4 regions of the Rhodoferax sp. PAMC 29310 genome follow, and region 2 is predicted to be linked to each of the others. Evidence: predicted binding sites of a transcription regulator. Region 2 holds the regulator's gene; each other region holds the start of a gene.

Region 1 (7,539 bases), 900 kb from region 2:
CTGGCCGGCATCATCAACGGCACCACCAACTTCATCCTGTCCGAAATGCGCGATAAGGGACTGGACTTTGATGTCGTGCTCAAACAAGCGCAAGCGCTGGGCTATGCCGAAGCGGACCCTACCTTCGACATTGAAGGCGTGGACGCGGCGCACAAAGTCACCCTCATGTCGGCCATTGCGTTTGGTATTCCGGTCCAGTTCGAGAAGGCCTATATTGAAGGCATCACCCAACTGAGCTCGGTCGACATCAAGTACGCCGAACAGCTCGGTTACCGCATCAAATTGCTCGGCATCACCAAGCGCACTGACGCCGGTGTTGAACTTCGTGTGCACCCCAGCTTGGTACCCACCAAGCGTTTGATCGCCAATGTGGAAGGCGCCATGAACGCCGTGGTGGTTCAGGCCGACGCAGTCGGCACCACGCTTTACTACGGCAAGGGCGCGGGTTCCGAGCCCACCGCCAGTGCGGTGATTGCGGACCTGGTGGATATCACTCGCCTGCACACCGCAGACGCGGCCCAGCGTGTGCCGCATCTGGCGTTCCAGCCCAATGCCATGAGTGATTTGCACATTCTGCCGATGAGCGAAGTGGTCACCAGTTACTACCTGCGTCTGCGCGTGGCTGATGAGGCTGGCGTGTTGGCCAAAGTGACTGGTTTGCTGGCCGAAGCTGGCATCAGCATCGACGCCATGCTGCAGCGTGAAGCGGATGAAGTGGGTGGTGAGGGCTCGACCCAGACTGACATCATCATCCTCACCCACGACTGTGTGGAGTCCAACATGAACGGCGCGCTGGAGCAGATGCAGAAGCTGCCCACGGTGTTGGCGCCCATTACCCGCATTCGCAAGGAAGAGTTGGCCTGATGAACTACTTGTCCACCCGCGGGGAACCGACCCGCCGCCGTTTTTGCGAAATTCTGCTGGAAGGCTTGGCGCCGGATGGCGGCCTGTATTTGCCGGAGCACTACCCGCAGGTGGACGACGCCACGTTGACCCGCTGGCGCACGGCCTATCAAACACAGGGCTACGCCGCCTTGGCGTTTGAGGTGTTGTCGCTCTACATTGACGACATTCCTGCTGCCGACTTGAAGCAAATTTGCGACAAAACCTATACCGAAGCGGTGTTTGGCACGCGCAAAATTGTGCCTTTGAAAAAGGTCGAAGATGGCCTGTACCTGGAAGCCTTGTCCAACGGCCCCACACTGGCCTTCAAGGACATGGCCATGCAGTTGCTGGGCAACCTGTTTGAGTACGAGTTGGCCCGCCGTGGCGAAGAGTTGAACATTCTGGGTGCCACCAGCGGCGACACGGGCAGCGCGGCTGAATACGCCATGCGGGGCAAAAAAGGCGTGCGTGTCTTCATGACCAGCCCGTTTGGGCGCATGAGCCCGTTTCAGCAAGCGCAAATGTTCAGCCTGATGGACGAAAACATCCACAACATCGCGGTGGACGGCGTGTTTGACGACTGCCAAGACATGGTCAAAGCCGTGTCCAACGACTTGGATTTCAAACGCCAGTACAAGATTGGCACCGTCAACTCCATCAACTGGGCCCGTTTGATGGCCCAGGTGGTGTACTATTTTGCCGGCTACTTCCAGGCGACAACAACCAATGCCGAAAAGGTGAGCTTCACTGTGCCCAGCGGCAATTTTGGCAATATCTGCGCCGGCCATGTGGCTCGCATGATGGGGCTGCCGGTGGACAAGCTGGTGGCTGCCACCAACGAAAACGACGTGCTGGACGAGTTCTTTCGCACCGGCGTCTACCGTGTGCGCGGCAGTGCCGACACCCATGAAACCTCCAGCCCCTCGATGGACATCTCCAAAGCGTCCAACTTTGAGCGCTTCATTTTCGATCTGATCGGTCGTGATGGGCCGCGCACACAAGCCTTGTTTGGTGCCGGTCTGGCCAAAGAAGGGCGTTTTGACCTGTCGGGTGATCCGGCCTTTGCCGAGGCGGCGACGCGTTACGGTTTTGAGAGTGGGAAAAGTGTGCATGCTGACCGGCTGACAACTATCAAGGACGCGTTTGAGCGCTTTGGCTTGATCATTGATACCCACACCGCTGACGGCGTCAAAGTAGCGCGCGAACACCAGCAAGGGGGCGTGCCCATGATCGTTTTGGAAACGGCGCTGCCGATCAAGTTTGCCGCCACCATTGTGGAGGCCTTGGGTCGTCAGCCCGATCGTCCGCCCCAGTTTGAAGGCATCGAGGACCTGCCCAAGCGGGTGATTCGCATGGTCGCCGATGCTGGCGCCATCAAAGCCTACATCACGCAGTCCTGCACATGAAGGTGGTTTGCATTGCCGGTTACTCCGGTGCGGGCAAGACGCGCTTGATTGAACGTTTGATACCCGCGCTCCATGCCCGTGGGCAGCGGGTGTCGGTGGTCAAGCATGCGCACCACCGCTTTGACATTGACCACGCCGGCAAAGACTCCTTTCGCCATCGCGAGGCCGGTGCGTTTGAGGTGGTGGTAGCCTCGGATCAGCGTTTGGCGCTGATGCGGGAATTTGAGAAAACCGTCGAGTTGACCGTTCACCAGATGATTGCCGAGTTGAGCCCCGTTGCCGACTGGGTGCTGGTGGAAGGCTTCAGAGATTGCGATTTGCAGAAAATTGAGGTCTGGCGCCATTTGAGTGAGAAGCCCGCGCGCTACATGGATGACGATTTCATCGTCGCCGTGGCCACTGACTCACCCGAGGCCTTGCCACAGGCGACCCAGCGGCCCGTGCTGAACCTCAATAGTGCCGATGAAGTGGCTGACTGGCTTCAGGCCAGCGGTGACCGGTTCGACTACCGCCCGGAGATTTACCAATGAACGCCCTGCGCCCCCCCCGTGCCCCCCTGAAGCCTCTCGACGACGCCCTGATCGAGCTACTTGGGTTTGCCACTGCTTTGAGCGCGGTGGAGTGGGTTTCTACCTTTGATGCGGACGGCCGGGCGCTGGCGCAAGACTTTGTATCGGGTCTTCAGGTACCACCTCAAGACAACAGCTCCATGGACGGCTATGCCGTTCGCCGCGCTGATGTGGTGCAGGCCAATGGCCAAGCCTTGTCTGTGTCACAGCGCATCGCCGCAGGCACCGCCGGCACAGAATTGGCGCCGATGACCGTGGCCCGAATCTTCACGGGTGCGCCCATTCCTGCTGGGGCCGACGCAGTCGTCATGCAGGAAGATTGCGAGCTGACCAAGACCGACACCGGCGACACCGTCCGGCTGGCGGGCGTGCCGGATTTGGGGCAGTGGATTCGCCGGGCCGGCGAGGATGTCACCCAAGGCGCCGTAGTGCTCTCAAAAGGAGAGCGTTTGACGCCGGCTTCGATTGGGCTAGCGGCCAGTATTGGCTTGCATCGTTTGTCCGTGGTGCGCCGCCCTAAGGTGGCCTTGTTTTCCACGGGCGACGAGTTAGTTATGCCAGGTGACGTGGCGCCCGAGGCGATGAAGCCGGGCGCCATCTACAACTCCAATCGCTTCTTTCTGCGGTCGCTGCTGGTGCGTCTTGGTTGTGAGGTCACCGACCTGGGCATCGTGCCCGACCGACTCGATGCCACGCAGGATGCTCTGCGCGCTGCCGCGCAAGACCACGACTTGATTCTGACTAGCGGCGGGGTGTCGGTCGGCGAAGAAGACCACATCAAACCCGCCGTTCAGTCACTGGGGTCGCTTGATTTGTGGCAAATCGCCATCAAACCCGGCAAACCCTTTGCCTATGGGAAGGTGCAGGGCGCGCACTTCATTGGCCTGCCCGGCAACCCCGTGTCCAGCTTTGTGACCTTCTTGCTACTGGTGCGTCCGTTTCTCTTGCGGCTACAGGGTGTCTCGGATGTCGCTATGAAATCAGTAGCTATCCCCGCTCATTTCACTTGGGCTAGAGCCGATAAACGTCGTGAATTCTTGCGGGTTCACCGCAATGCGGCCGGCGGGCTTGATTTGTTTTCCAACCAGAGTTCTGGCGTGTTGACCTCTGCAGTATGGGGTGATGGCTTGGTAGACAACCCCGCGGGTCAGGTCATCCAGGCGGGCGATATGGTGCGCTTTATCTCTTTTTCGGAGTTGTTGGCATGAAAGTCACCGTCAAGTACTTTGCTTCCATTCGCGAGGCCATTGGGCAGTCCAGCGAGTTGCTTCAAACCGAAGCCGCAACCTTGGCCGCGTTGCGCGACGAATTGATCGCCAAAGGCGGAGCCTACGCTGAAAGCCTGGCCCGTGGCCGCTCGGTTCGATTGGCCTTGAATCAGGACATGAGTGACGAAAGCGTTGCCTTGCTGGACGGCGCTGAAGTGGCTTTCTTCCCCCCCGTGACCGGCGGCTAAGACCATGACACAGCCATCGACGTCAACTCAATCGCGTGTCGTTGTCCAGACGGCTGACTTTGACCTGGGCGCCGAGATAGCCGCGCTGCGCGCGCTGGATGGCCGGGTGGGGGCTGTGTGCAGCTTTGTAGGCACCGTGCGGGACCGCACCGCCGGTACGTCAGGTCTGATCAGTAGCATGGAGTTGGAGCACTACCCCGGCATGACCGAGAAAGCCATCGAGGCCATGATTGACGCCGCTCATCAGCGATTTGACATCTTTGGCGCTCGGGTGATCCACCGGGTAGGTCTGTTGCAGCCTTTAGATCAAATTGTGATGGTCGCCGTCACCTCAGCGCACCGGGGCGAGAGCTTTCAGGCCTGCGAGTTTCTGATGGACTACCTCAAAACCCAGGCCCCGTTCTGGAAGAAAGAAGAAACCCCAGAAGGCGCGCGCTGGGTGGACGCTCGTGTGACCGATGACGCGGCGCTGGCTAAATGGGGCATTCAGGCCAATAACGCCTGAAGTACGCCAACCCGCAGGGCCAGCCTTGCTGGCGGTTGACGCAGGTCAATCTCGGCGTCATCGCCTAGTGCAAACTCTTGAAAACATGCAGCACGCCACAAGTTGCGGGATAACTCAAAGGGATTGCTATGCGAATCGATAAACTCACCACCAAATTTCAGGAAGCACTGGGCGACGCCCAATCACTGGCGCTCGCCAACGACCACGCCTACATTGAACCGGTCCACGTCCTGCTGGCCATGTTGCGCCAGGAAGACGGCCCCCGCGCTTTGTTGCAACGCGCTGGCGCCAATGTGCCTGGCTTGCTGGCGGCCGCCGAGATGGCCATGAAAAAACTGCCTCAAGTGGAGGGCCACGAGCAGGTTCAAATGGGCCGCGATATGGGCAGCTTGCTGCAGGCCACGGAGAAAGAGGCGATGAAGCGTGAGGACCAGTTTGTATCTGGTGAGCTGTTCCTGCTGGCTTTGACGGAAACCAAACTCGACATCGGGCGCTTGGTGAAGGAAAACGGACTGACCCGCTCGGCCCTGGAGTCCGCCATTGACAAGGTTCGCGGCGGCCAGAACGTGGACAGCGCAGACGCTGAAGACCAACGCGAATCGCTGAAAAAATACTGCCTGGACCTCACCGAGCGCGCCCGCATGGGCAAGCTCGACCCCGTGATTGGCCGGGATGACGAAATTCGCCGAGCGATTCAGGTGTTGCAACGCCGCACCAAAAACAACCCGGTGTTGATCGGCGAACCCGGCGTGGGCAAGACTGCCATTGTGGAAGGATTGGCCCAGCGAATCGTCGCGGGCGAGGTGCCGGACTCCTTGAAGAACAAGCGCGTGCTGTCGTTGGACATGGCCTCACTTTTGGCCGGTGCCAAGTTTCGCGGCGAGTTTGAAGAGCGCCTGAAAAACGTATTAAAAGATCTCGCCAAGGACGAAGGCCAGACCATTGTCTTCATTGACGAGTTGCACACCATGGTGGGCGCCGGCAAGGCCGAAGGCGCCATGGACGCAGGCAATATGCTCAAGCCCGCTTTGGCGAGGGGCGAGTTGCATTGCGTCGGCGCCACCACGCTGGACGAGTACCGCAAGTACATTGAAAAAGATGCCGCGCTGGAGCGCCGTTTCCAGAAAATTTTGGTGGGTGAGCCCACCGTAGAAGCCACCATCGCCATCCTGCGCGGATTGCAAGAAAAATACGAAGCCCACCATGGTGTTCAGATCACCGACCCAGCCATCGTCGCCGCTGCCGAATTGAGCCACCGCTACATCACCGACCGCTTCTTGCCCGACAAGGCCATTGACCTGATTGACGAGGCGGCCGCCAAGATCAAGATCGAGATCGACTCTAAGCCCGAGGTCATGGACAAGCTGGACCGCCGCCTGATTCAGCTGAAGATTGAGCGTGAAGCCGTGAGGCGCGAAAAAGACGAGGCCTCGCAAAAACGTTTCGAGTTGATCAACGAAGAGATCAGCAAGCTGGATAAAGAAATTGCCGACTATGACGAAATCTGGAAGGCTGAAAAGGCGCAGGCCCAAGGCTCCGCCCAGTTCAAGGAGGAAATCGACAAACTGCGTCACCAGATCGAAGAGTTCACCCGCAAGGGCGACTTCAACAAGGTGGCTGAGTTGCAGTACGGCAAATTACCGGAACTGGAGAAAAAACTCAAGGACGCGCAAGTCAGCGAGGCCGGCAAAGCCAAAGACGCCAAAGACGGTGGCCGCCCGCAACTCTTGCGCACCATGGTGGGCGCCGAAGAAATTGCCGAAGTCGTGGCTCGCGCCACCGGTATTCCGGTCAGCAAATTGATGCAAGGCGAGCGCGACAAGCTGCTGGTCATGGAGGGTAAGTTGCACCAGCGTGTGGTGGGCCAAGACGAAGCCATTACCGCCGTGGCCAATGCCATTCGCAGATCCCGCGCTGGGCTGTCCGACCCGAACCGCCCCACGGGTTCATTCCTGTTCCTTGGCCCAACAGGTGTCGGTAAAACCGAGCTGTGCAAAGCGTTGGCGGGATTTCTGTTTGATTCGGAAGAGCATTTGGTGCGCATCGACATGAGTGAGTTCATGGAGAAGCACTCGGTGGCCCGCCTGATTGGTGCGCCCCCCGGCTATGTCGGTTACGAAGAGGGCGGCTACCTGACGGAGGCCGTGCGCCGCAAGCCCTACAGCGTGCTGTTGCTGGACGAGGTGGAAAAAGCCCACCCCGATGTGTTCAACGTGCTGCTGCAGGTGTTGGACGACGGTCGCCTGACCGATGGTCAAGGCCGCACGGTGGACTTCAAGAACACCGTCATCGTGATGACCAGCAACATCGGCTCGCACCTGATTCAGAGCATGGTGGGCCAGGATAGCGAGGACATCAAAGATGCGGTGACAAGTGAGTTGAAAAACCACTTCCGCCCTGAGTTTTTGAACCGCATTGACGAAACCGTGGTGTTTCACGCGCTGGATGCCAGCCACATTGCTGAAATTGCGGGTATCCAGGTCAAGGTGCTGGAGGCGCGCCTGGCCAAGATGGACCTCACGCTGCAGGTGTCACCTGCCGCGCTGGCCGAACTGGCCAAGGTCGGCTTCGACCCGGTGTTTGGTGCACGCCCCTTGAAGCGCGCGATTCAGCAACGTATTGAGAATCCGCTCTCCAAGCTCTTGCTGGAAGGCAAGTTCTTGCCCAAAGACGTGATTCCGGTCGATGTCGATCCGATTCAGTCGCCGGGGAAGTTCA
Region 2 (7,539 bases):
TCACGCAGCTGAACAAAATAGCGCATGCCGCAGGAATGTGTTTGATCATCATGGCTTGAAGGTGCTTTAAGATAAAATATTATGCTAACACAAACGCGAATCATTATCATTAAATGAAATTTCAAAGAGCATTTTGGCGACCCGTATTGGTAGGTCTGTGTGTGGCATCACTTTGGGGCTGCGCAACGGTTCCCGCCCCGACTGCGCCAGCGGCCCCTGCTGCTGCGCCCCTGATCGTCGTTAAAAAAGCGCCTCGAATTGGACTCGCACTGGGCGGCGGTGCCGCGCGTGGGTTTGCCCATGTAGGCGTGATTCAAGTGCTGGAAGAGGCGGGCATTCAACCGTCGCTGGTTGTTGGCACCTCTGCGGGGAGCCTGGTGGCTGCTTTGTATGCGGATGGTAAAAAGGGCGCTGAACTTCAGCAGATCGCAGAAACCATGGAAGAGGCCACCTTTGCGGATTGGACGCTTCCTATTTTCAGCCGGGGCATGTTGCGCGGCGCAGCGCTGGCTCGCTATGTCAGCGCCCAAGTGGATGGGCGACCCATTGAAGCGATGTCTCTGCCATTGGGCATTGTCGCCACCGATTTAAATAGCGGTGTTGGCGTGTTGTTTCGCCGGGGCGACACAGCCACGGCTGTTCGAGCGTCCAGTGCCGTGCCCGCGTTGTTCCAGCCGGTCAAGATTTCAGGGCGTGAATATGTCGATGGCGGACTGGTGTCTCCCGTGCCAGTGAGGTACGCACAACAAATGGGGGCGGAGTTGGTCATCGCCGTGGACATTTCCAGCTCGCCAGAGGGGAATCCCGCGACCGATACCTTGCAGATTTTGATGCAAACCTTTGCCATCATGGGAAAAAGCATCAATGACTTTGAATTGAAGGATGCTGATGTTGTCGTGCGTCCGTCGTTGGTGGGCGTGGGCAGTTCCGACTTTAGTACCCGGCGCCGCTCCATTTTGGCTGGCCGAGCGGCCATGCAGGCTATGCTGCCCCGGCTAAAAGCAGCCATAGAGGCGAAGTCTCGCTAGGCTGGCCGCGCTTTTATCCCGGTCAACGTGTTGTTTTGACTGGATGCGCTGACCGCCTCTCAAGCAGGGGACAATGCGCCATCGGCATTATTGGTGCGGTGGCGCACCATTGCTTGCCACGATAAGGACAAATAATGGCTATTCAATGGTTCCCTGGTCATATGCATTTGACCAAAAAGGCCATCGGCGATCGCATCAAGAATATTGATGTCGTGATCGAACTTCTGGATGCGCGCTTGCCGGGTTCAAGTGCGAACCCGATGCTGGCGGAGTTGACGGCGGGCAAACCCGCGCTCAAGGTGCTGAACAAGCAAGATTTGGCCGACCCGGTGCGCACAGATCAGTGGCTGGCCCACTACAACCAACTGCCCGATACCAAGGCCATTGGCCTGGATGCGAGCATGACGGCGCCTGCCAAAGCGTTGGCAACTGCGTGTTTCGCGCTGGCGCCAAACCGGGGTGGCATGGTCAAACCCATGCGGGTGCTGATTTGCGGGATTCCCAACGTGGGTAAATCCACATTGATCAATACTTTGGCGGGCAAGCGGGCGGCCAAGACAGGCGATGAAGCCGGTATTACCAAGTTGGAGCAGCGGATTTCGATGGCCGACGACTTCTACCTCTATGACACGCCGGGCGTACTTTGGCCGCGCATCATTGTTGCCAAAAGTGGCTACAACCTGGCGGCCAGCGGCGCCATTGGGCGTAATGCCTTCAATGAAGAAGAGGTGGCGCTCGAGCTTTTGAATTACTTGATTGCCCACTACCCGGCCAATGTCGAGGGCCGTTTCAAGCTCGAGGGCGTGGCCCAAATGACCGATGAGGTTTTGCTGGAGGCTATTGGCCGAAAGCGGGGCGCGTTGCAGGGCGGCAAGAAGATAAATCTTCAGAAAGCGGCAGAAATTGCCATCTACGATTTCCGCGCCGCTCTAATGGGACGCATCACGCTGGAAACGCCAGAGGAGTTTGCAGAGTGGTTGGCCGCAGGGCAGAAGATGGATGCTGAGCGTCAGGTGAAGAAAGATGCCATTGAGCTGGACCGAAAAATTCGGTTCAAGAAAGTCCCCAGGCCCGACTCGCGGTCGGCGTCATAGGTCTTCTCGACCCAACGTGAGGTCTGAGCAAGGGTAGGCCACACAAGGCAGGACGTAGCCCTCAGCCTTCTCTTCGGCACTCAGGCCAGGCCATTCCATCTCGTAACGAACCGACCCTTTCGAGAGCTTTCCGATACAGGTTCGGCAGTTGCCGCCCCGGCAAGAGCTGGGCCAATCGATGCCGCCTTGCTCCATGGAGACTAGCAGGGGTTGCTCGGTCCATGCGTCAAATTGTTGCTGGTCGGGTTCGGTGATCGCTGTATAAAAAAGTGGTGCGTCTGGGGCATTCATGCCAGTATTATATTGTGATGAGAAATGGCACTATAGGCATATGGAGTAAGCGAAGGCAGCTATCAAATAAGTAGCTATTTCAGCCCGCGTCACCGTGCTCATGATTGGCTGGGCCAGCCGCCAGTTCGGTGCGGGCCTGGCGCAGCACCTGCCAGCCGCCATGCAAGGCCAGACCGGATATGATCGCAGCCACCACCGCGTCAGGCCATGCTTGCCCGGTGCCAAATACACCCACGGCGGCGGCCATTACCGCTAGGTTGCCAATGGCGTCGTTGCGTGAGCACAGCCAGACGCTGCGCATGTTGGCGTCACCCTCACGAAACGCGTACAGCATCCAGGCAACGGCCACATTGGCTACCAGTGCTACCAAACCGATCGCTCCCATGGTCGGCGCGTCTGGCACGGCGCCGTTCAGGGCGGCCCACGCCGCCCGCGTCAGAATGAACAGTCCAAAGGCGATCATGCTGAGCGCCTTCACCATTGCGGCGCGGGCGCGCCAAACCAAGGCCGCCGACAAGACTGCAAGAGACACGGCGTAGTTGGCAGCGTCGCCGGCGAAGTCAATCGCATCAGCAAATAGCGACAGCGAACCCGAGGTGTAACCCGCCAAGATCTCCACCAAAAACATGAAGGCGTTGATGATCAAGGCAATCCACAGGATTCGCCGGTACCGATCCATGTTTTCGAAGGACGATGCGGTGGGTGTTTCGTGTTCGCAGCAGTGAGCAGACATGGTTCTCCTTAAATTGACTCTATTGGGAACCCTTTAGTCACTCCAGTGTCAAGTGACATTGTTGCTGCGATGGACGACCCAATTTCCAAGGCTTGACAAGGAAGAGGTTGCCGTAACCAACCGTATAGTTTTTGTCAAACCTTGTTGCGAGTGGTGCGTCGTCGCTGAACAATGTTCAAGCCGGTAGATGGGCAATACGCTCTTGAAGCGAGGCATTTCTGAGGTTAGTTCAGCCAATGGTTCTTTTCAACTCATAAAGATACCAATTAGTAATAATTTAAACCATAAAGAAATTATGGATACTTATTGGTTGTATTATTCGGCCACGTCACATCTTTGACGCGTCATACCTGACATTCATTTTTAGGAGAGCTCCATGAAAAAAACCATTCTTGCAACCGCGTTGGCTTTTGGCGTCGCTTTTTCTGTTCAAGCGAAGGACATTGTTGACACCGCTGTTTCTGCTGGGACTTTCAAAACCCTGGCCACGGCGTTGACCGCTGCCGGTTTGATTGACACGTTGAAAGGCCCAGGCCCGTTCACCGTGTTTGCCCCGACTGATGCGGCCTTCGCCAAAATTCCGAAAGCTGATCTTGATGCGCTGTTGAAAGACAAAGCCAAGCTGACTTCGGTATTGACCTACCACGTGGTGCCCGGCAAAGTGATGGCTGCCGATGTCAAAGCCGGCAAAGTCAAAACTGTTCAGGGTTCTGAGATCACTGTCAAAACTATGGGAGGTGTCATGGTGGATGGCGCCAAGGTCACTGCGACAGACATCGTGGCTGACAATGGCGTGATCCACGTGATTGACAGCGTGATCATGCCCAAGTAACTGCGGGCTCAAAGTTGGGCTCCCTGCGAACTACAGACCGCGGGGCGCCCACAAAAAAAGCCGGATGATCCGGCTTTCTTTAATGGGTCTGTGTGATCAATTGCAGGCTTTGGGGTTGACGATGTCTTTCAACATCTCGGCATCCACAATACGAATGTGGCGCTGTTTGACTTCCACAATGCCGTCTTCCACAAACTTCGAAAACGTGCGGCTCACGGTTTCCAGTTTCAAGCCCAGGTAACTTCCAATTTCCTCGCGCGTCATGCGCAGGACCAATTCGGTTTTTGAAAACCCACGGGCGTTTAATCGTTGAACCAGATTCAGCAAAAACGCGGCCAGTCTCTCTTCTGCGCGCATGCTGCCCAGCAGCAACATCACGCCGTGCTCACGCACAATTTCGCGGCTCATGATTTTGTGCACATGGCGCTGTAATGAAATCACTTCCCGCGAGATTTCTTCAACGCGATTAAAAGGCATGACGCATACCTCGGCATCTTCCAAGGCAACAGCGTCACAAGTGTGTTGGTCATTCACGATGCCATCCAGCCCAATGATTTCTCCAGCCATCTGAAACCCGGTCACTTGGTCCTTGCCATCTTCAGAGACGACGCTGGTTTTGAAAAAACCAGTGCGAATGGCGTACAGACTGGTGAACCTCTCACCGGTTCGAAACAGCGTTGTACCTCGCTTGACTTTGCGTCGCGCCGCCACCACTTCGTCGACACGGTCCAATTCGTCCGGCGTCAATCCAAGTGGCATACACAGCTCCTTCAGATTGCAACTGGAGCATGCGACTTTTAAGGTGATGGGGTTCATGCAGACCATTCTGGCACCAATTGACGTCTGACCCCGCACTTCCTGATGTAGGTCAAATCAATTGGCAGGTCCTATTTCATTCGAGGTTGATCTGAGTCAAGGTTTTGATGTGGGGTTGAAGGCATATTTCCAGCCTTGCCAAGGATTGCCTATGAATGCCGATGCGGCCCCCCCTGATTTAAATGACGTGCTCAATCGGTTGAATGCTTCTGGTCCCCGCTACACCTCCTTTCCTACCGCTGATCGATTTGTCGAGGCCTTTGCCGAGCTTGAGTACAAGCAGGCGCTGGCCCAACGCCGCTCTGGGCCGACGGTGGCCGCACGGCCGATGTCCCTTTATGTGCATATTCCGTTTTGTGAAACGCTGTGCTACTTCTGCTCCTGCAACAAAGTCGTTACAAGTGAGCATGGACATGCGGACACGTATTTGAACTACTTGAGTCGCGAGGTAGAGCTTCACACGGCCGAGTTGGGCGCGGGGCAGTCGGTGAGTCAACTGTATGTGGGAGGCGGCACACCTACCTTTTTGACCGATGCCCAGCTGGGCGATTTGATGAGCATGTTGCGGCGAAATTTCAAAATGCTTCCGGCCGGTGAGTACGTCATCGAAATCGATCCGCGCACCCTGGATTCCGATCGACTGGACGCACTGATGCTGCTGGGTTTTAAACGCTTGAGTATTGGCGTTCAGGATATTGACCCGGCAGTTCAAATGGCGATACACCGGATTCAACCTGTTGAGCAAGTGGTCTAACTGTTTCAGGATGCCCGCCAGCGCGGTTTTGATTCGATCAACGTGGACCTGATTTATGGCCTGCCCCAACAAAGTTCGGAATCGTTCGAGCGTACGCTGTCACAAGTCATCGAGTGGCGGCCCGACCGCATCGCACTCTATGCCTACGCCCACCGGCCGGCGCACTTCAAACCGCAGCGCCATATCAGCACCGCTGCGCTTCCTAGCGACGCGGCCAATCTGGTCATGCATTCCAACTCAATTGCGGCGTTGCGAGCTGCTGGTTATGTGTTCATTGGCCTGGCTCATTTCGCCTTGCCCACCGATGTGTTGGCCATTGCCAAACGACAGGGTCGTCTGCATCGCAATTTTCAGGGCTTCAGCACCCAGCCTGACTGCGATTTGATCGAGTTGGGTGTATCTGTCATTGGGCGAGTTGGTCCCAGTTACAGCCAAAACGCGAAAACCATGGAGTCATATTCTGACCGCCTGGATCAGGATCTTTTTCCGGTTGTTAGTGGTGTCGCCCTGAGCCGTGATGACCTGATTCGGCGCGCCATCATCATGTCACTAATGTGTCAGGGGGATGTCTCGTTTGAGTCTGTTGAATTGGCCTATCTCATCGATTTCCGCCATTACTTTGCCTCCGAATTGTAGTCACTGGCGCCTTTCACGGATCAGGGGCTGGCCACAGTAGATGATGCTGGCATCCATGTGTCTGAGCCCGGCCTGCATTTTGTCCGGGCCATGGCCACGGTCTTTGACCGGTATCTACAGACTGACCGCACACGCGCCCAGTTTTCAAAAGTCATCTAGCATTGCGTGATGCAGACTTCTCTCGCGGTAACCGCACTATTAATGGGACTGGCCGGTGGGCCGCACTGCATTGCCATGTGTGGCGCGGCCTGCGCTGGCATTGGTCAAGCAGCCGGCCCTTATAAAAACTCTGCTTTGCTTGGATTTCAATTGGGGCGATTGGTGGGCTATTCCGCACTGGGCGCGCTGGCGGCTGCTTCCATGCAAGGGCTAGGCTGGCTGACGGTTCAGTCGACCGCACTTCGACCCGTATGGACACTGTTTCACGTCGCCACCTTGGTACTAGGTTTGTTGCTGATGTGGAAAGCCCGGCAACCCATCTGGCTGGAGGCAACTGGGCGCAAAATTTGGGCGGGGGCTCGCTCCCTGGCTCAAGGGCGTGGGCGAGGTGCGCCGCTGGTCATTGGTGCTTTGTGGACGTTTCTGCCCTGTGGCCTGTTGTACTCGGCATTGTTGGTTGCTTCGCTTAGTGGTCAAGCCGTGGATGGCGCCATGGTGATGGCCTTGTTTGCGCTTGGGTCCGGTGTGTCCTTGTTGGCGGGGCCTTGGCTTTGGTTGCGATTGGGCGGGGGAAGCACGGGTGATTGGGGGGTCAGAGTTGCTGGATTTGCCTTGGCCGCAAGCGCAGCCTGGGCGCTTTGGATGGCGTATGCGCATGATGCCGCGCCGTGGTGTGTCACCCCGTAAAGTAGGCAAACCGGTATGATGATAAAGAAATAATGCGGAGGATCCACCTATGACGTCACCTGTGTCTCCTGACGAAGCGACAAGGATGAAAGCTTTGGACGTTTACCAGATCATGGACACACCGGCAGAGCAAGCCTATGACGACGTCGTCAAACTGGCCGCTGCGATTTGTGACGTTCCCATTGCGATGGTGTCCTTGCTGGATACAGAGCGTCAGTGGGTCAAGGCCCGGGTGGGGTTGAAAGTGTCACAAATACCGATTCAAGATGCTTTTTGCTCGCATGCAATTGCCAGCGAAATGGAAGTCATGGAGGTAAGGGATATGGCAAACGACCCTCGCTTTGCCAATCACGCCTTTGTAATCGGGGAGCCCGGCATTCGGTTCTATGCCGGTGCACCTTTGGTGACCCCCTCTGGCGTCAAGCTGGGCACAGTGTGTGTCATTGACCGGGTTCCCAGAGCACTGGATTCGCGTTCCAAAGCCGCATTGCTTGCTCTGTCCCGGCAAG
Region 3 (7,539 bases), 910 kb from region 2:
GTCAAGCTGACGCCCGCCCAGTTTTTGGTGATCAAACCCGAAAACGGAGTGGAGACAAAAGCAATTTTTATGGACACCTCTTTAAAAAGAGACACAAAGCGCGCTATAATTTCAGGCTTCGCTGAAGAAGATTTTGATTTTGGTCAAAACGACATGCAAGATGTTGCTCTTAGGCTATGCCCGGGGATTCAAGAAGCCATTGGCTGGCTTTCAACGATCGGGCTACGTGGAAGAATGACAGGATCAGGCAGTGCAGTGTTTGCACATATGCCAAAGAATTTGGATTTGAGAGGCGCACCAAGCGGCTTTCAAATCAAGGCATGTAATATGCTGGACGTCCACCCTTTGTCGGGATGGGCAAAGAGTTAAGGTTATCGGTTAGCAGCTTCTGTTGCTAACCCGTGTAGGGGAGTCGCCAAGTTGGTTAAGGCACTGGATTTTGATTCCAGCATGCGAAGGTTCGAGTCCTTCTTCCCCTGCCAAATATCTCGCTGTGTTGTCCAGACAAAGGGCTCACAACCACAATCGTCACTCAATCGCTGGAATTCTCATGCAGGCTGCTCCTCCCCCTGATTTCATGGTTTTTACTGGCAATGCCAATCCCGCCTTGGCGGCTGACATTGCCCGCCACCTGAACATTACCTTAGGTGCCGCCACAGTCGGACGATTCTCGGACGGTGAAGTCACCGTCGAGATTAACCAAAACGTACGCGCTCGCGACGTTTTTGTGGTTCAGTCCACCTGCTCTCCCACCAACGACTCATTGATGGAACTGCTCATCATGGTCGATGCCTTGAAACGAGCATCCGCCGAGCGCATCAGTGCCGTGATTCCCTACTTTGGCTATGCTCGCCAGGACCGTCGTCCTCGGTCCAGCCGTGTGCCAATCACGGCAAAAGTCGTGGCCAATATGCTTCAAGCTGTGGGTGTCGCCCGCGTTTTGACCATGGATTTGCATGCCGATCAGATCCAGGGATTTTTCGACATTCCCGTTGACAATATTTATGCGTCACCCGTTTTGCTGGGTGATTTGCGCCTAAAGAATTACGACGATTTGATCGTTGTCTCCCCTGACGTTGGCGGTGTTGTTCGTGCCCGAGCGTTGGCCAAACAGCTGAACTGCGACTTGGCCATCATCGACAAGCGTCGCCCAAAAGCCAATGTCAGCGAAGTGATGCATGTGATCGGCGAGATCGAAGGACGCAATTGCGTCATCATGGACGACATGATCGACACCGCCGGTACGCTGGTCAAAGCTGCTGAGGTGTTGAAGGATCGTGGCGCCAAAAAGGTTTACGCCTATTGCACGCACCCCATTTTCTCGGGACCCGCCATTGAGCGCATTGCCAGTGGTGACGCACTCGACGAAGTCGTGGTCACCAATACGATTCCCTTGAGCGCTGAAGCACAGGCGTGCGCCAAAATCCGTCAGCTTTCTGTGGCGCCGCTGATTGCGGAAACAATCCAGCGCATTGCTAAAGGCGAGTCAGTCATGAGTTTGTTCTCGGATCAGGAAAATCTTTTTTGATTTGAGCAAAAGTGGGCCCGCAGCTGCCTCAAGCGTGCTGCGAGTCTTTTAAAAATCGGAGTCACACTGGTCGCGGTGGACTTCTCTAGGAGTATTACTATGAATTTTGTCGCTTTTGAGCGCGCTAAGCAGGGCACGGGTGCGAGCCGCCGTCTCCGCATCACCGGTCGCACACCCGGAATTGTTTACGGCGGTGAGGTCGAAGCTCAACAGATCGAAGTCGATCACAACGCTTTGTGGCACGCCCTGAAAAAGGAAGCCTTCCATTCCAGCGTTCTGGACATGGAAGTCGACGGAAAGGCTTCTCGCGTCGTTTTGCGCGACGTGCAAATGCACCCCTACAAGCAGCTGATTTTGCACGTTGACTTTCAGCGTGTAACAGCCGGCACCAAGTTGCACCTGAAAGTGCCATTGCACTACAGCGGTGACGAAGAGTCTCCTGCGGTCAAGATTGACCATTGCGTTGCATCGCACGTGATGACCGAGTTGGACGTAATGTGCCTGCCACGTAACTTGCCAGAGTTCATCGCCGTCGATTTGAGCGGGCTGAAAAAGGGCACCACACTCAATCTGTCGGACATCAAATTACCAAAAGGCGTAACCGTCATCACCCGCGGCAACAACAACCCCGTACTGGTTTCCGTGATGGTTGTGGCCGGTACCGAGTTGCCAGCTGAAGGTGACGCTGCCGCTGCTGCGCCTGCCGCACCAGCCGGCAAAGGTGGCAAAGCTGCTCCCGCCAAGAAGAAATAATCTGCTTTAGATTCGCTTCTTGCCAAAAGGCCCACGCAAGTGGGCCTTTTTTTTGTAGCCGCGCCATGATAATTGCGACATGATCAGACTCTTTGTTGGCTTGGGAAACCCCGGCCCTGAATATGAAGGCACGCGCCACAACGCGGGATTTTGGTTTGTAGACGAAGTCTCGCGAGCGCTTAAAACTACGCTTTCCATGGATAAAAATTATCATGGCCTGCTTGCCAGAACCACTGTTGATGGACAAACCGTTTGGCTACTTAAACCTCAGACCTATATGAATCTGTCTGGCAAGTCAGTGGGCGGGCTTGCGCGCTTCTTCAAGATTCAACCGGAAGAAATATTGGTGGCCCACGATGAGTTGGACCTCCCCCCTGGCGAGGCCAAACTCAAACTGGGAGGCAACCATGCGGGCCACAATGGATTGCGCGATATTCATGCGCAGTTGGGTTCAGACCGCTATTGGCGGTTGAGGCTGGGGGTGGGGCACCCAGGACTCAAGGCGGAAGTGGTGAACTGGGTTCTGAAGAAACCGTCACTGGACCACCGCATCGCCATTGATCAAACCATTGACCGGGCCGTCAAAGCTTTGCCTCACTTTTTTTCGAACGAGATGGAAAAGGCGACGATGCAGATTCATACGAGCAAGCCGCCCCGCCCCAAACCGGCAAAGCCTGCCAACACACCAGCGCAGATCGACATTGACAGGCCTCAGCCACCAAAGGACCCACCATGCACACTCGTCTCTTGATTAGTATTTTTTTTATAGCGCTTGCTGCAGTGTCCACGGGGGCTTCAGCTCAAAAGATCTACAAATGTGGGACAACTTACACCCAGCAGCCATGCCCTGATGGCGCCGCGCTGCCGGCGACGCCCGTCCCCGATGTAGCTCAACGAAGCGCGGCAGATCAAGCGACTCGCCGCGACACATTGACCGCCGACCGCATGGAGAAATCTCGCCTGATTCAGGAGAAGAAGGAGATTGCCTCCAACTCGCCAGACATCAAGCGACCGGTGCCAAAGTCCGCAACTCAGGAAAAACCAGTCCCGGCACCGAAGAAAAACACCTTCCAAGGAAAAAAGGAAGAGTTTCGAGCAGTCGTACCGGGGACTACACCGCTCAAAAAACACACCAAAAAGAAAGCTGACTCGTCTACTGACTCTTAGACCCATCAGCAGCCAGATCGACGCGCATTAAGGAACGGCATCGACTCAAACCAGTCTATGTTGATGCGGCCTGCAAACGGCGGTATTTCTGCCACAGAGTTTCCTGATCCTCAATGCAATTGGGGTTCACCGGGATACAGGCAACAGGACAGACCTGCACACATTGAGGCTCATCAAAGTGGCCGACGCATTCGGTGCACTTGTTGGGATCGATCTCGTAAATCTCCTGGCCCAGGTAAATGGCCTCATTGGGACACTCGGGCTCGCAGACATCGCAGTTGATGCACTCGTCAGTAATGATCAGCGCCATGGCTGCTCACCCCGCGGGAGTTCGAAAAAATTCAGGCGAAAGGTCATGGAGGCATTATCGACGCGCAGCCACATCCGGCGAAACACCCTTACCCCATCAGGGTGACCACCAGGCGCACCCCTCACGCCAAACGGTGACCCGAACTCATCACTCAGCCGTCGATGGCGCTGTCTTCGGACGATGCGTCGACCAGTTTGACAATCATTACCGGCACCTTGGCGGTGTGCAACACCTCGTTGGACACCGAGCCCAGCAAAGCGCCGCGCAACGTGCTCATGCCACGGGCGCCCATGATGACCATGTCACAGCCATAGCGTTCGAGAATATCGATGATGGTGTGAGCCGGGTCGCCCGAGGCCACTTCGGTTTCATAGGCAATTCCGGCTTCGTTCAACAAGGCCTCGCCTGGTTGCAAAGTGTGCGCACCAGCGGCCGCGCTCACCTGCTCAATCACCGCGGGGTCGTGTGCCACCACCAATTCATACAAAGTGGCCGCTTCCTGTACGTTGGCCAGCACCGCACTGGTTGCCAACCCGTCTTTTGACAGGCGAATCATCACACGAACCGCTTCTAGCGACACATCCGAGCCATCAATGGGTAACAGTATTTTCATTTTTTCTCCGATGAGTAGGCTTAAGAACTGGCTTCAGGTTAACCCAGAGGTAAGAAGTCCAAAATGACTTGGGTCAATATACGTCAGCGCGTCAGGCGTGGACAGCCGTCGCAAATCAGGACCCCTTTAATTGCAGCACCTTCTCACGCAAACGGGCATGCACTGCCGGTGAGACAAAATTATCAACCTCGCCACCCAGGGTGGCAATTTCACGGACAAAGGTACTGGAGATGAATTGGTACTTGTCGCTGGGCGTCAGAAACACCGTTTCCACGTCCGGCATCAGGGTGCGATTCATGCCTGCCAACTGAAACTCATAGTCAAAGTCGGTCACCGCGCGCAAGCCACGCACCATCGCCTTGCCACCGCGCTCAAGCACAAAGTCACGCAACAAGCCGGAAAAGCTGGCTACTTCGACATGGGGGTAGTCCTTGACCGATTCGCTCACCATCTCCATGCGCTCCGCCAGGGAGAACATGGCTTTTTTGTGGTGGCCCGCCGCCACGGCCACGATCACGCGCCCAAACAACTGCGTGGCTCGTCGCACCACGTCTTCGTGGCCAAGTGTCATCGGATCAAATGTGCCCGGGTACACAGCGATAACGTTGTTTGACATGGTTGAAATAACTCGCAGGTATTGGGTTGAAAAGGAACGATCAGGCAGCCGGTAATGGCGCCAGTCGCTTGAGAATGTGCGCGTGAACCGCCCCGGCTTTCAGATGCCGGTAGACCATCAGACCATGGTCTTTGAGTTGCTCATCCTTCCACAGAATGGGCGCTTCCAGATACACAAACCCGTCTGGCGCCACTGCCCGACCGGCCGCCGCCAAGGCAGGCTCGAACAGCACCGAATCAAAAGGCGGGTCCAGAAAGATCACGTCCATGCTGGCGGGATTCATCTGCTTCAAGGTAACGATGCCGTCACCCCGGACCACTTGCGTTGCATTCGCTCCCAATTGGATCTGGGTGCGCTTGAGTTGCGCAACCAAGGCGGTGTCCAACTCCACCAACTGGACTTCTTTGGCGCCGCGCGACGCCGCCTCGAAGCCGAGCACGCCCGTGCCGGAAAACACGTCAATACAACGCCAGCCAGTCAAATCCTGGCCCAACCAGTTAAACAAGGTTTCACGCACCCGATCCGGCGTGGGGCGCAGGCCGGGGCGGTCTGCCACGGCCAGTTTGGTGCGTTTCCAATCACCGCCAATGATGCGAATTTCATTGGCCAATGGCGTGGCATGGCGCGGGACGCGGGGTTTGCGAGGTAATTCAGATTTCTTTTGCTTCATACCTATAGCTTACCGAAGACGGCACGCCAAAAAATCAAACCCGGACCACGCATCGTTCACCCTACGCCATGGAGTGCAGGCCGAACTTATTGCCTTCCGTGTCAAAGCACAGCGCAATAAAGCCGTATTGACCAATGGAAGTTTTGTCCCGCTCAACCCGACCACCGGCCCCCGCCACACGAGCCGCCTCAACCGCGCAATCCACACAGTTGAAATAAACCAGGGTACTGTTGCCGCCAGAAGGAACGCCATCCATTTGAACCAGCGCCCCCGCGGCACCCATTCGATCCATGAGCATGGGAAACGCCCACATTTCCATGCCCGGACTGTCCAGCTTTTCCAGGGTTCGTTGAAACACGGCTTCATAGAACGGTTTGGCCCGCTTCATGTCTTGCACATAGATTTCAAACCAACCGACTGCATTGGGGGTCATCACATCGCTCCTTTAAGCTAAGTAGCAGGCCCGCTGCGTAGACACACTCCTGCCGCTGCGGGACCAAACATTCCAGCACAGATGCAGCCAGAGCGCAAACCCCTGCACATTGGCTAACGGGCGGCCTCGGTCCCGCCCAGCACGACTGTCACCATGCGCTCGGGTTGCAGGTGTCGGCCAAACGCCCGCCGGATGTCCGCCACGCTGACCTTGGCCACTGCTTGCGTCCAGGTATCCAAGTAGTCCAGTGGCAGGTCGTTCCAGGCGATATTGGCCACGTTGTCCAGCAGCTTGCGGTTGCTGTCAATGCGCAACGCAAAGCCGCCGATCAGGTTGTCTTTGGCGGCCTTTAATTCGGCCTCAGTCGGCCCGTCGGCCACAAATTGGGCGACCACGTCCCGCGCCAGCTGCACGGCTTGCGCGGCCTGGTCTGGCCGGGTTTGCAGGCCCACGGTAAAGGCGCCGGCGTGCAGCGCAGGTGAAAAGTAGCTGTACGCGCCATAACTCAGACCCCGCTTTTCGCGCACCTCATTCGTCAGACGCGACACAAATCCACCGCCACCCAAAATGTAATTACCCACGGTGAGGGCGAAGTAGTCCGGGTCATCCCGGCGAACACCGGGTTGCCCAATCAACACATGAGCCTGGGCCGAGTCAAATGCAATCTGCTGCTCGCTGGCTTTCTCCAAGGGCGCAACCTCAGCCACCGCGGGCAAAGCCGGGCAGTCGGCGCCGGGCAGGCCCGCCAAGAGCTCAGTCACCATGGCGTCGGCTTGCACCCGATTCACACCCCCCACCACGGTGATCTGTGCACGGCAGGGAAGCACTGACCGCGCGTAACGCTCGCGTATGTCAGTCGTATTAATGCGTGCCAGACTGGCTTCCGTGACTTGTAAGCCATAGGGGTGCGTGCCGTACACGGCCGTCGAAAAGGCCTGCTGTGCCAAGGTGGCAGGGCGGGTGTTGGCTTGGCGGATGGCGGCGCTCAAACGCTCGCGCTCACGCTGCCAAATAGGGTCGGGAAAGGCCGGGGCGCTCAGCTGACGGGCCGCAAGCTGCACGGCTTTGGGCAAAAGGTCCGGGTAGGTGAGCGAGCGCAATGAGAAACTCAGCCGATCTTGCGTGGCCGTGGCGCCAAAACCAGCCCCGAGGTCGGCCCATGCTTCGCTCAAGGCATTTTCATCAAGCGCAGCGTTGCCCTGCTGAGCCAGCACCCCTTTGTCACTCATGGCGGCCATGGTGCTGGCCAATCCGGCTTGCTCGCGCGGATCGCGCCGGCTGCCGGCGTCAAAGTCTAGTTGCACGTCCACCATGGGAATCACCGGGCTTTCCACCAAAAACACCTTGGCACCGCTGGCTTGAACCCAGTGCTGAATGGGAATGCCAGCGATGGCATTTTGTGAGCCAATTAGGCCGATCGCGAAGGCAGCTATTGCGGGAGCAGCTATC
Region 4 (7,539 bases), 540 kb from region 2:
CCACGGCTTTGGGTGAAATTTCAACAAGGGGTGCACCACAAAATGCCACCCGCCAAGTTGAGTCGTTTGCTCTCTATTCCAATTATTGGCGGCTTGGTTCGCAGAAAAGTTCAAAAGGCGTTGGGGCTGGATCAATGCCGGATTGCTGCCGGTGGCGCAGCACCTATGCCAGTCGCCTTGCTCGCCTGGTACCGCAAGTTGGGGTTGCCGGTCAACGAAGGTTATGGCATGACGGAAAACTTGGCTGTTTCTCACTTGACCCTGCCAGGGAAAAATCAGGAAGGAACTGTTGGACCTGCCTACGATGGCGTGCAGGTTCGAATTGACGATCAAACCGGTGAGATTCAGATGAAAAGTGCAGCCATGATGCTGGGCTATTACAAAGAGCCGGACTTGACGCGGGAGGCTTTTACTGAAGATAAATGGTTGAAGACTGGCGATAAAGGCCGAATCGACTCAGAAGGCAATTTGCACATTACCGGGCGAGTAAAGGACCTCTTTAAAACGAGTAAGGGAAAGTACGTGGCACCTGCTCCCATTGAAGATAAATTAGTCATGCACGAAGCGGTCGAGGCGTGTGTTGTGACTGGTGCAAATCTAGGGCAGCCGCTTGGTATTGTGATGCTCAACCCAGAGACTGTCTCGAAAATAGCGGATCCTTCAGCCAAAGCGGATTTGGAGCGCTCGTTGGCTTCGCACCTGAAGGTAATCAACGCAACACTGGACCCTCACGAGCAGCTGAACTGCATTGTTGTTGTGACCACTGCCTGGACCGTCGAGAACGACCTCATTACGCCTACTTTCAAAGTCAAACGAAATCGGATCGAAGATATCTATTCCGCAAACTATGAAAAATGGGAGTCGTCTGGACAAAAAGTCATTTGGCAAGCCAAATAGAACCTGCGGATACGAAGTTTCCAGAATCTCCCATTTGGGAGGGTTAGCTGTCAAGTCCCGCCTGTTCATAAACTCGCTTGACAAACAAATCAGGTTTTCCTGCGCGCCATTTCTGCAAAGCTTGAATAGGTGTTTGGTGCTTCAAAGCCCGCTGCGGGATATGGTGGTTGTAGGTCTTTAAATAGAGCGTCAGAGTCGCCTCCAGCTCAGCCGCTGATGAGAAACGTGTTTGCTTAACCAAGTCGCTGATGCGCCCATTGAAGCGCTCCACCATGCCATTGGTTTGCGGATGGCGTGGGGGCGACAGGCGATGCACGATACCCATCTCGGCACAGCTGATGTCGAACGTATGCTTGCCCGTGGCTTGTTTGCTCTTGGCTGTAAAACGGTCGGTAAATTGACTTCCGTTGTCAGTCAGAATCTTTTGAATTCTCATGGGCGAGACTTTTCTCAACCGGCACAAAAAATCGGTACTGCTGACGTCAGTCTGGTCGTTGTAAATGTGGAAATAGACCCACCGTGTCGCTCGATCAATGGCCACAAAGAGGTAGCGCCTCTTCGTCTCATCAGGCATCTGCGGCAGGTACTTGCTGTCAATGTGTATGAATCCAGGCTCGTAGTCCTTGAAGGTTTTCAGTGGCGCAGGCTCCCCCTCAACTTGTGGCAGCAGGCCTTTCAGATCGGAGACGCCATGGCGGCGCAAACAACGGTCCAAGCCTGAGCGTGAAACAGCGGCATTGATGAACTCGCGGGTGATCGCCAGCAGGTCGTCCAGGGGCAGTAGAACTGTGCGCCGAAGCTCGACAACAAGTTGCTCCTGCGCTGGACTGAGCGTCGTCTTCAGCGTACGCGGGCGGTGGGAGCGATCCTCTGAATCTTCGCGCTCTTTCCACTTGCGAGCGGTGGCGGGCGTGATGTTGTATCGGTCGGCCAGCGCACTGGCACCAGCGGGCGAGGTCCTTATCTCAGCGCGTGTGCGAGGGGTGGTTCGGGCGCAGGGATGGACTTGACTCATGACGTCTTCTCTCCTTGTAAGGACGCAATCACGCCCCGCATCAACTGGCGAGCTTTGAATAAGGGCCAGCTGCGGACGGGAACATGATCACACGGGACGCGACACTTAGCCATAGCTTTTTCATTTTTAGCTGTCGCCAAAAAAGCTGGGGCGGATAAACTAATGGGTTATGGAAAGCATTCGTATTGTTGATAAGCGCCTCACCGAACTGGAAGTGAAAGCCAGTTTTGGTGAGGACTTGATGGATCAATTGAACCAGGTGGTCGTGCGCCAGCAGACCCAAATTGATGCACTCATAAGAGAAGTGGCCCGATTGCAGCAATCTCACGCAGATGGGGTTCGTGGCAATGATCGCCAGCTCGGCGATGACTTGCCGCCACATTATTAGTTTCTTGCGAAATTGATTGGTGTTATGCGGAAGTGGCGCTTGCGGGGGACAGTCTGGTCATCTTGGTGATTAGTCAGAAATCCAGGTAAAGCGTGGCACCAGCGCCCCGTCGATGGCAATGGACTCATTGAACATGGCGGCAGGGCGCACCCAAAGCCCTTGATCTCCGTACAAGGCGCGGTAGAGTGTCATCGGTTCTAGTGTCTCGCTGTGACGGACCGTTCCTATAACTTCGTACGGCAGATTTTTGTAGTGACGGTACTTGCCCTTTCGAGTTTCGATCAAAGGCGGAAGAGTTTCATCAGACATGGGACAATCCAAAGCTATGCATCCTAAAGCCCTTCTCGACGTTTGTTCCGAACTCGTCCGACTTACTCTCAAATTTGATCATCCCGCCGACGCTATCGTGTCGCGGTTTTTCCGAGACCACCGGGGTCTTGGGCCTCGCGAGCGCGCAACGCTCGCTGAGACGGTTTACACCGTGCTGAGAAAAAAACAGTTGTTTGACCATTTTTCGCCTTCCGGCTCCGGTCCCAAGGAGCGACGGTTGGCTATTTTGGGTTTTTACGGCCCAGGCGATTTCTTGCGCAGTGCATTGTCTGAGCAGGAGATCATTTGGCTGGATCAATGTGAGAAAGTGAATGTGGCGGATCTGATGGAACGTCACCGTCACAATTTGCCCGATTGGTTAGTCCAGCCACTCAAAGATCAGTTAGGTGATGAGTTCTGGGCACTGGTTGAAAGCTTCAACAAAGGCGCCGGCTTGGACTTGCGCGTGAATGCCCTGAATTCCAAGCGAGCAGATGTACAAAAAGAATTGGCACAACTGGGTATCAAGGCCCTGCCAACACCGTTTTCTCCTTGGGGACTGCGCATTGCCGGTAGGCCTGCCTTGAACAAGACCGATGCGTTTACCCGCGGAGCCATCGAGGTTCAAGACGAGGGTTCTCAATTGTTGGCGATGTTGCTTGACGCCAAACGAGGTGAAATGGTGGTTGACTTCTGTGCGGGTGCTGGAGGCAAGACCCTGGCCATTGGCGCGGCAATGCGCAGTACCGGTCGCCTGTATGCGTTTGACACCTCCGCGGGCAGGCTTGATTCTTTTAAATCCAGACAAGCCCGAAGTGGTTTGTCCAATGTTCACCCCGCGGCGATTGCCCATGAGCGCGATGACCGAATCAAGCGCTTGTCCGGGAAAATCGACCGGGTGTTGGTTGATGCGCCGTGTACGGGCTTGGGGACATTGCGACGCAATCCGGACCTTAAATGGCGTCAGACGCCAGAAGGAGTGCAGGAAATGGTCGTCAAACAAACATCCATTCTGCAGAGCGCCGCGCGATTGCTGAAATCGGGTGGGCGATTGGTTTATGCAACTTGTAGCGTCTTGCCACAGGAGAATGAGTCTATCGCGGAGGCATTCACTGAGCTCAATAAAGAGTTCACGGTACTCAATGCGGGAGAAATACTCAACGATTTGAAGGTTGAGGGCGCGCCCACTTTGTGCAGCGGCGGTGAAGATGGGCAGCGATTCCTTCGGCTATGGCCACATCGTCACCAGACCGACGGTTTCTTTGCCGCCGTTTGGCAAAAGACCTAACGGGTGAAATGACCTTACAGTACAGAGGACTTGCTCATAAATTAAGCAGCGTCTATGGCCGATCGGTCGTAAACTGACAAAGTCTATGTGCTGCGTTGTTCGCAGTTGTTAAATATCAATACGTCGTTGAGAGATTTTTACTTTATGTACTTATCCGATTGGAACATTGTGAATTCGGTGCTGGATTGGCTTACCCATGGGGCTTGGCGTTTGTCATGGTGGCAAATTGTGTTGTTCACATTGGTCGTTACGCATGTCACGATGATCAGCGTCACCGTGTACCTGCATCGTCACCAGGCCCATCGGTCTTTGGATTTACATCCAATTGCGTCTCACTTTTTCAGATTTTGGCTTTGGTTAACCACGGGCCAAGTGACCAAAGAGTGGACAGCTATTCACCGCAAGCACCACGCCAAGTGTGAGAAGTCTGAAGATCCGCATAGCCCTCATGTGCATGGAATCAAAACTGTATTGCTTCAGGGAGCAGAGCTGTACCGAGCTGAGTCCAAAAACATGGAGACCATGGCACGTTTTGGACATGGCACGCCAGACGACTGGATGGAGCGAAAAATCTACACCGGCCTGTCTTGGCAAGGGGTTGTTTTGATGTTGATCATCAACGTTGCATTGTTTGGTGCGGCTGGACTTACAGTTTGGGCTGTTCAAATGGCTTGGACCCCGATTATGGCTGCCGGCATCATTAACGGGGCTGCTCATTATTGGGGGTATCGTAATTTCGAAGCCGCAGACGCGAGTACCAATATATCTCCCTGGGGGATTTTGATTGCCGGTGAGGAGTTGCACAACAATCACCACACCTATCCCACCTCCGCCAAACTGTCAGTCAAACCATTTGAATTCGACATCGGTTGGATGTACATCACCCTGATGCAGAGTGTTGGACTTGCGGCAGTAAAGAAAACCCCGCCCAAGTTGGCGTTGGGCAAATTGCGCCCACAGGCGGACGAAAAGACGTTGGAAGCTCTAATTGCCAATCGTTATGAAATCATGGCCGGCTATGCTTTAGACATGCGTCGTGCTTTCAGGGAAGAGTTGCAAGCACTGAAGGCGCGCCGCGCCGATGCAAACGTTATTAAGGCGGCTCGGCGCTGGCTGCACCGTGATGCCGATAAAGTTCCTGCTGCGGTGGTTGCTCAGTTGGTCGAGGCGAGAGCGGCGTCGCCGGTACTGGACAAGATGGTTGTGATGCGTGAAGAACTGAGGCAGATGTGGTTAAGCCGGTCTCATACGCGAGAGCAATTGACGATGGACCTGCAGGCGTGGTGTCATCGCGCTGAGGCGAGCGGCATTGCCGTTCTGCAAGAGTTTTCACTTCGTCTTCGCGCAGCCCATGCGTAACAGGACGCGGACGCGGCGTTAGTCGCCTCTCCCCAGGTAAAAGCCCGCGAAAGCGGGCTTTTGTTTTTTTGGATCAATGTGATTTTCTCGCGTTCAACGTTGCTTCGTTGCTTAGAAATGAGAGCTTCAAATTCCTCCGTGAATGAGGTCGAGCATAAAAAAAACCCGCTGAAGGCGGGTTTTTTTATTGATGACGCTGAATTACTTCAGTTTCATTTCTTTGTAGTCCACGTGCTTGCGAGCTTTTGGATCAAATTTCTTGATCAGCATTTTCTCGGGCATGGTTTTCTTGTTTTTGTCGGTCGTGTAAAAGTGACCGGTGCCAGCTGTGGATTCCAGCTTGATTTTTTCGCGTCCGCCTTTGGTTGCCATGGTCGTTCTCCTTATGCTTGGCCACGTGCGCGCAAATCTGCGAGCACAACGTCAATGCCGTTTTTGTCGATCAAACGCAAACCAGCGTTAGAGATGCGAAGGCGAATCCAACGATTTTCGGTTTCGACCCAAAAACGACGGTATTGCAGGTTCGGCAGGAACCGGCGCTTGGTTTTGTTGTTGGCGTGGGAAACATTGTTTCCGACCATGGGGCCTTTGCCCGTAACTACACATACGCGTGCCATGTGGACACTCCGATACTTCTTAACGGCCGGCACTTTCAAAAACGGTTTGTTTGCACAAACGCGTGGGATCTTGCCCGGCCTCACCTCGCCAATAAAAAGGGTGGCGGTAACCCCGTCGCCGCAGTCTGGCCCTCACGGGTCTAATACAGCAAAGCCCGTCATTATAGCGGGCTTTGCCAGATCAAGCGGGCGCGATCAGTTCAGTCCTGTTCCAGGAATCGCTGTGCGTCCAACGCTGCCATACAACCGGTCCCTGCGCTGGTAATGGCTTGTCGATAGACGTGATCCTGGACGTCGCCTGCGGCGAAGATGCCCGGGGCACTGGTTTGTGTGGCAAACCCTTTCAGCCCCCCGTGGGTCACGATGTAGCCACCAGCCATGTCAAGCTGACCTTGGAAAATGTCGGTGTTGGGGGAGTGCCCGATGGCAATAAAGCACCCTTTTAGGGTCAGATCCTCCGTGACGCCGGTGTCAACGCTCTTGATCCTGACGCCGGTCACGCCACTTTGATCGCCAAGTACCTCGTCCAGGGTGAAAAATGTTTTGAGCTCAATCTTGCCGGCCGCAACCTTGGCCATTAATTTATCAACCAATATCGGCTCAGCCTTGAACTTGTCACGGCGGTGAATCAGAATAACTTTACTGGCAATATTAGACAGGTACAGAGCTTCCTCAACGGCGGTGTTGCCCCCGCCAACTACGCAGCAAACCTGTTCTCGGTAGAAAAATCCATCACAGGTGGCGCAGCCGGAAACACCACGCCCCATGAACGCAGTCTCAGAGGGCAATCCCAAGTATTTGGCAGACGCCCCTGTTGAGATGATGAGTGAGTCGCAGGTGTACTCACCAGCGTCGCCAGTCAATTTGTAGGGTCGCTGACTGAAATCAACGGTGTGGATGTGGTCGAACACGATTTCGGTTTTAAACCGTTCAGCGTGGGCTTGAAAGCGTTGCATCAACTCTGGGCCTTGCACGCCATCGACATCGGCAGGCCAATTGTCGACGTCTGTCGTGGTCATCAACTGGCCGCCTTGCGCAATGCCAGTGATGAGCAATGGGTTAAGGTTGGCGCGAGCGGCATAGATCGCCGCAGTGTAGCCAGCGGGGCCCGAGCCCAAAACTAAGACCCGAGCGTGTCTGGTGTTTGACATCTTGAATACCTTTTGTAATAAATGAATGCTGCCGTGTACAGTTCGAGGCGCCGAGTAGAAAATCAATAACGCCCACTCTCAGAGTTGAATAACTCGTTGGTGAATTCATCAATTGTAAGAAACCCATCGATGCTTGCCGGACTGGGCATGGGAAACCGGGAATAGGGAATTGGAATGTCAATGTTGAGTAATGCAGAGTTGATCCGTCGTGTGCCGCTTTTCACGATGATTACGTCAGACCAAGGCATCCTCCTGTCGGGAGCCGTGGGAAAACAACGCTTTAAGCGTGGTGAAACCATTGTTGAGCAAGGTGAGCAAGCACACTCATTATTTTTGATTTTGGCCGGGCGGGCGCGCGTCGTGATGACTGATCGGCAATCACGCGAGGTTATTTTGGCCACCTTAAGGCCGGGTGATTATGTGGGCGAGATGAGTCTGATTGACAACGAGCCACACTCGGCAAGTGTGGTGGCCGAGATCCAGACGGACGTCCTGATTTTGGGGCGCGCCGAGTT

The links. The regulator FNR, encoded in region 2, switches genes on or off when oxygen is low (the NO sensors DNR and NnrR bind a similar motif). The targets are predictions, from matches to a motif close to TTGATNNNNATCAA.
Region 1: the regulator FNR is predicted to act here: its motif matches at 4,857-4,870, upstream of clpB (ATP-dependent chaperone ClpB).
Region 3: the regulator FNR is predicted to act here: its motif matches at 4,435-4,448, upstream of J8G15_RS10500 (universal stress protein).
Region 4: the regulator FNR is predicted to act here: its motif matches at 4,003-4,016, upstream of J8G15_RS08765 (fatty acid desaturase).

Annotation. Positions count from the first base shown of each region.
Region 1 covers NZ_CP072852.1:489,469-497,007, forward strand. Annotated here, with positions in the region: gene J8G15_RS02240 (homoserine dehydrogenase) at 1-864, shown strand, start outside; gene thrC (threonine synthase) at 864-2,291, shown strand; gene mobB (molybdopterin-guanine dinucleotide biosynthesis protein B) at 2,288-2,821, shown strand; gene glp (gephyrin-like molybdotransferase Glp) at 2,818-4,068, shown strand; gene moaD (molybdopterin converting factor subunit 1) at 4,065-4,316, shown strand; gene J8G15_RS02265 (molybdenum cofactor biosynthesis protein MoaE) at 4,321-4,821, shown strand; gene clpB (ATP-dependent chaperone ClpB) at 4,950-7,539, shown strand, end outside.
Region 2 covers NZ_CP072852.1:1,389,292-1,396,830, reverse strand. Annotated here, with positions in the region: gene J8G15_RS06360 (extracellular solute-binding protein) at 1-49, opposite strand, end outside; gene J8G15_RS06355 (patatin-like phospholipase family protein) at 114-1,028, shown strand; gene ylqF (ribosome biogenesis GTPase YlqF) at 1,163-2,122, shown strand; gene J8G15_RS06345 (2Fe-2S iron-sulfur cluster binding domain-containing protein) at 2,117-2,413, opposite strand; gene J8G15_RS06340 (cation diffusion facilitator family transporter) at 2,493-3,146, opposite strand; gene J8G15_RS06335 (fasciclin domain-containing protein) at 3,523-3,978, shown strand; gene fnr (fumarate/nitrate reduction transcriptional regulator Fnr) at 4,075-4,794, opposite strand; partial or broken gene hemN (oxygen-independent coproporphyrinogen III oxidase) at 4,946-6,343, shown strand; gene J8G15_RS06320 (sulfite exporter TauE/SafE family protein) at 6,353-7,030, shown strand; gene J8G15_RS06315 (sensor domain-containing diguanylate cyclase) at 7,080-7,539, shown strand, end outside.
Region 3 covers NZ_CP072852.1:2,295,777-2,303,315, forward strand. Annotated here, with positions in the region: gene ispE (4-(cytidine 5'-diphospho)-2-C-methyl-D-erythritol kinase) at 1-369, shown strand, start outside; tRNA gene J8G15_RS10470 (tRNA-Gln) at 406-482, shown strand; gene J8G15_RS10475 (ribose-phosphate pyrophosphokinase) at 551-1,528, shown strand; gene J8G15_RS10480 (50S ribosomal protein L25/general stress protein Ctc) at 1,628-2,281, shown strand; gene pth (aminoacyl-tRNA hydrolase) at 2,361-3,032, shown strand; gene J8G15_RS10490 (DUF4124 domain-containing protein) at 3,014-3,448, shown strand; gene J8G15_RS10495 (YfhL family 4Fe-4S dicluster ferredoxin) at 3,504-3,758, opposite strand; gene J8G15_RS10500 (universal stress protein) at 3,910-4,371, opposite strand; gene coaD (pantetheine-phosphate adenylyltransferase) at 4,487-4,987, opposite strand; gene rsmD (16S rRNA (guanine(966)-N(2))-methyltransferase RsmD) at 5,028-5,657, opposite strand; gene J8G15_RS10515 (VOC family protein) at 5,719-6,090, opposite strand; gene J8G15_RS10520 (pitrilysin family protein) at 6,204-7,539, opposite strand, start outside.
Region 4 covers NZ_CP072852.1:1,933,486-1,941,024, reverse strand. Annotated here, with positions in the region: gene J8G15_RS08790 (AMP-binding protein) at 1-897, shown strand, start outside; gene J8G15_RS08785 (IS481 family transposase) at 941-1,912, opposite strand; gene J8G15_RS08780 (SlyX family protein) at 2,082-2,300, shown strand; gene J8G15_RS08775 (DUF1653 domain-containing protein) at 2,370-2,609, opposite strand; gene J8G15_RS08770 (RsmB/NOP family class I SAM-dependent RNA methyltransferase) at 2,626-3,897, shown strand; gene J8G15_RS08765 (fatty acid desaturase) at 4,042-5,256, shown strand; gene rpmG (50S ribosomal protein L33) at 5,458-5,628, opposite strand; gene rpmB (50S ribosomal protein L28) at 5,640-5,873, opposite strand; gene trxB (thioredoxin-disulfide reductase) at 6,074-7,024, opposite strand; gene J8G15_RS08745 (Crp/Fnr family transcriptional regulator) at 7,199-7,539, shown strand, end outside.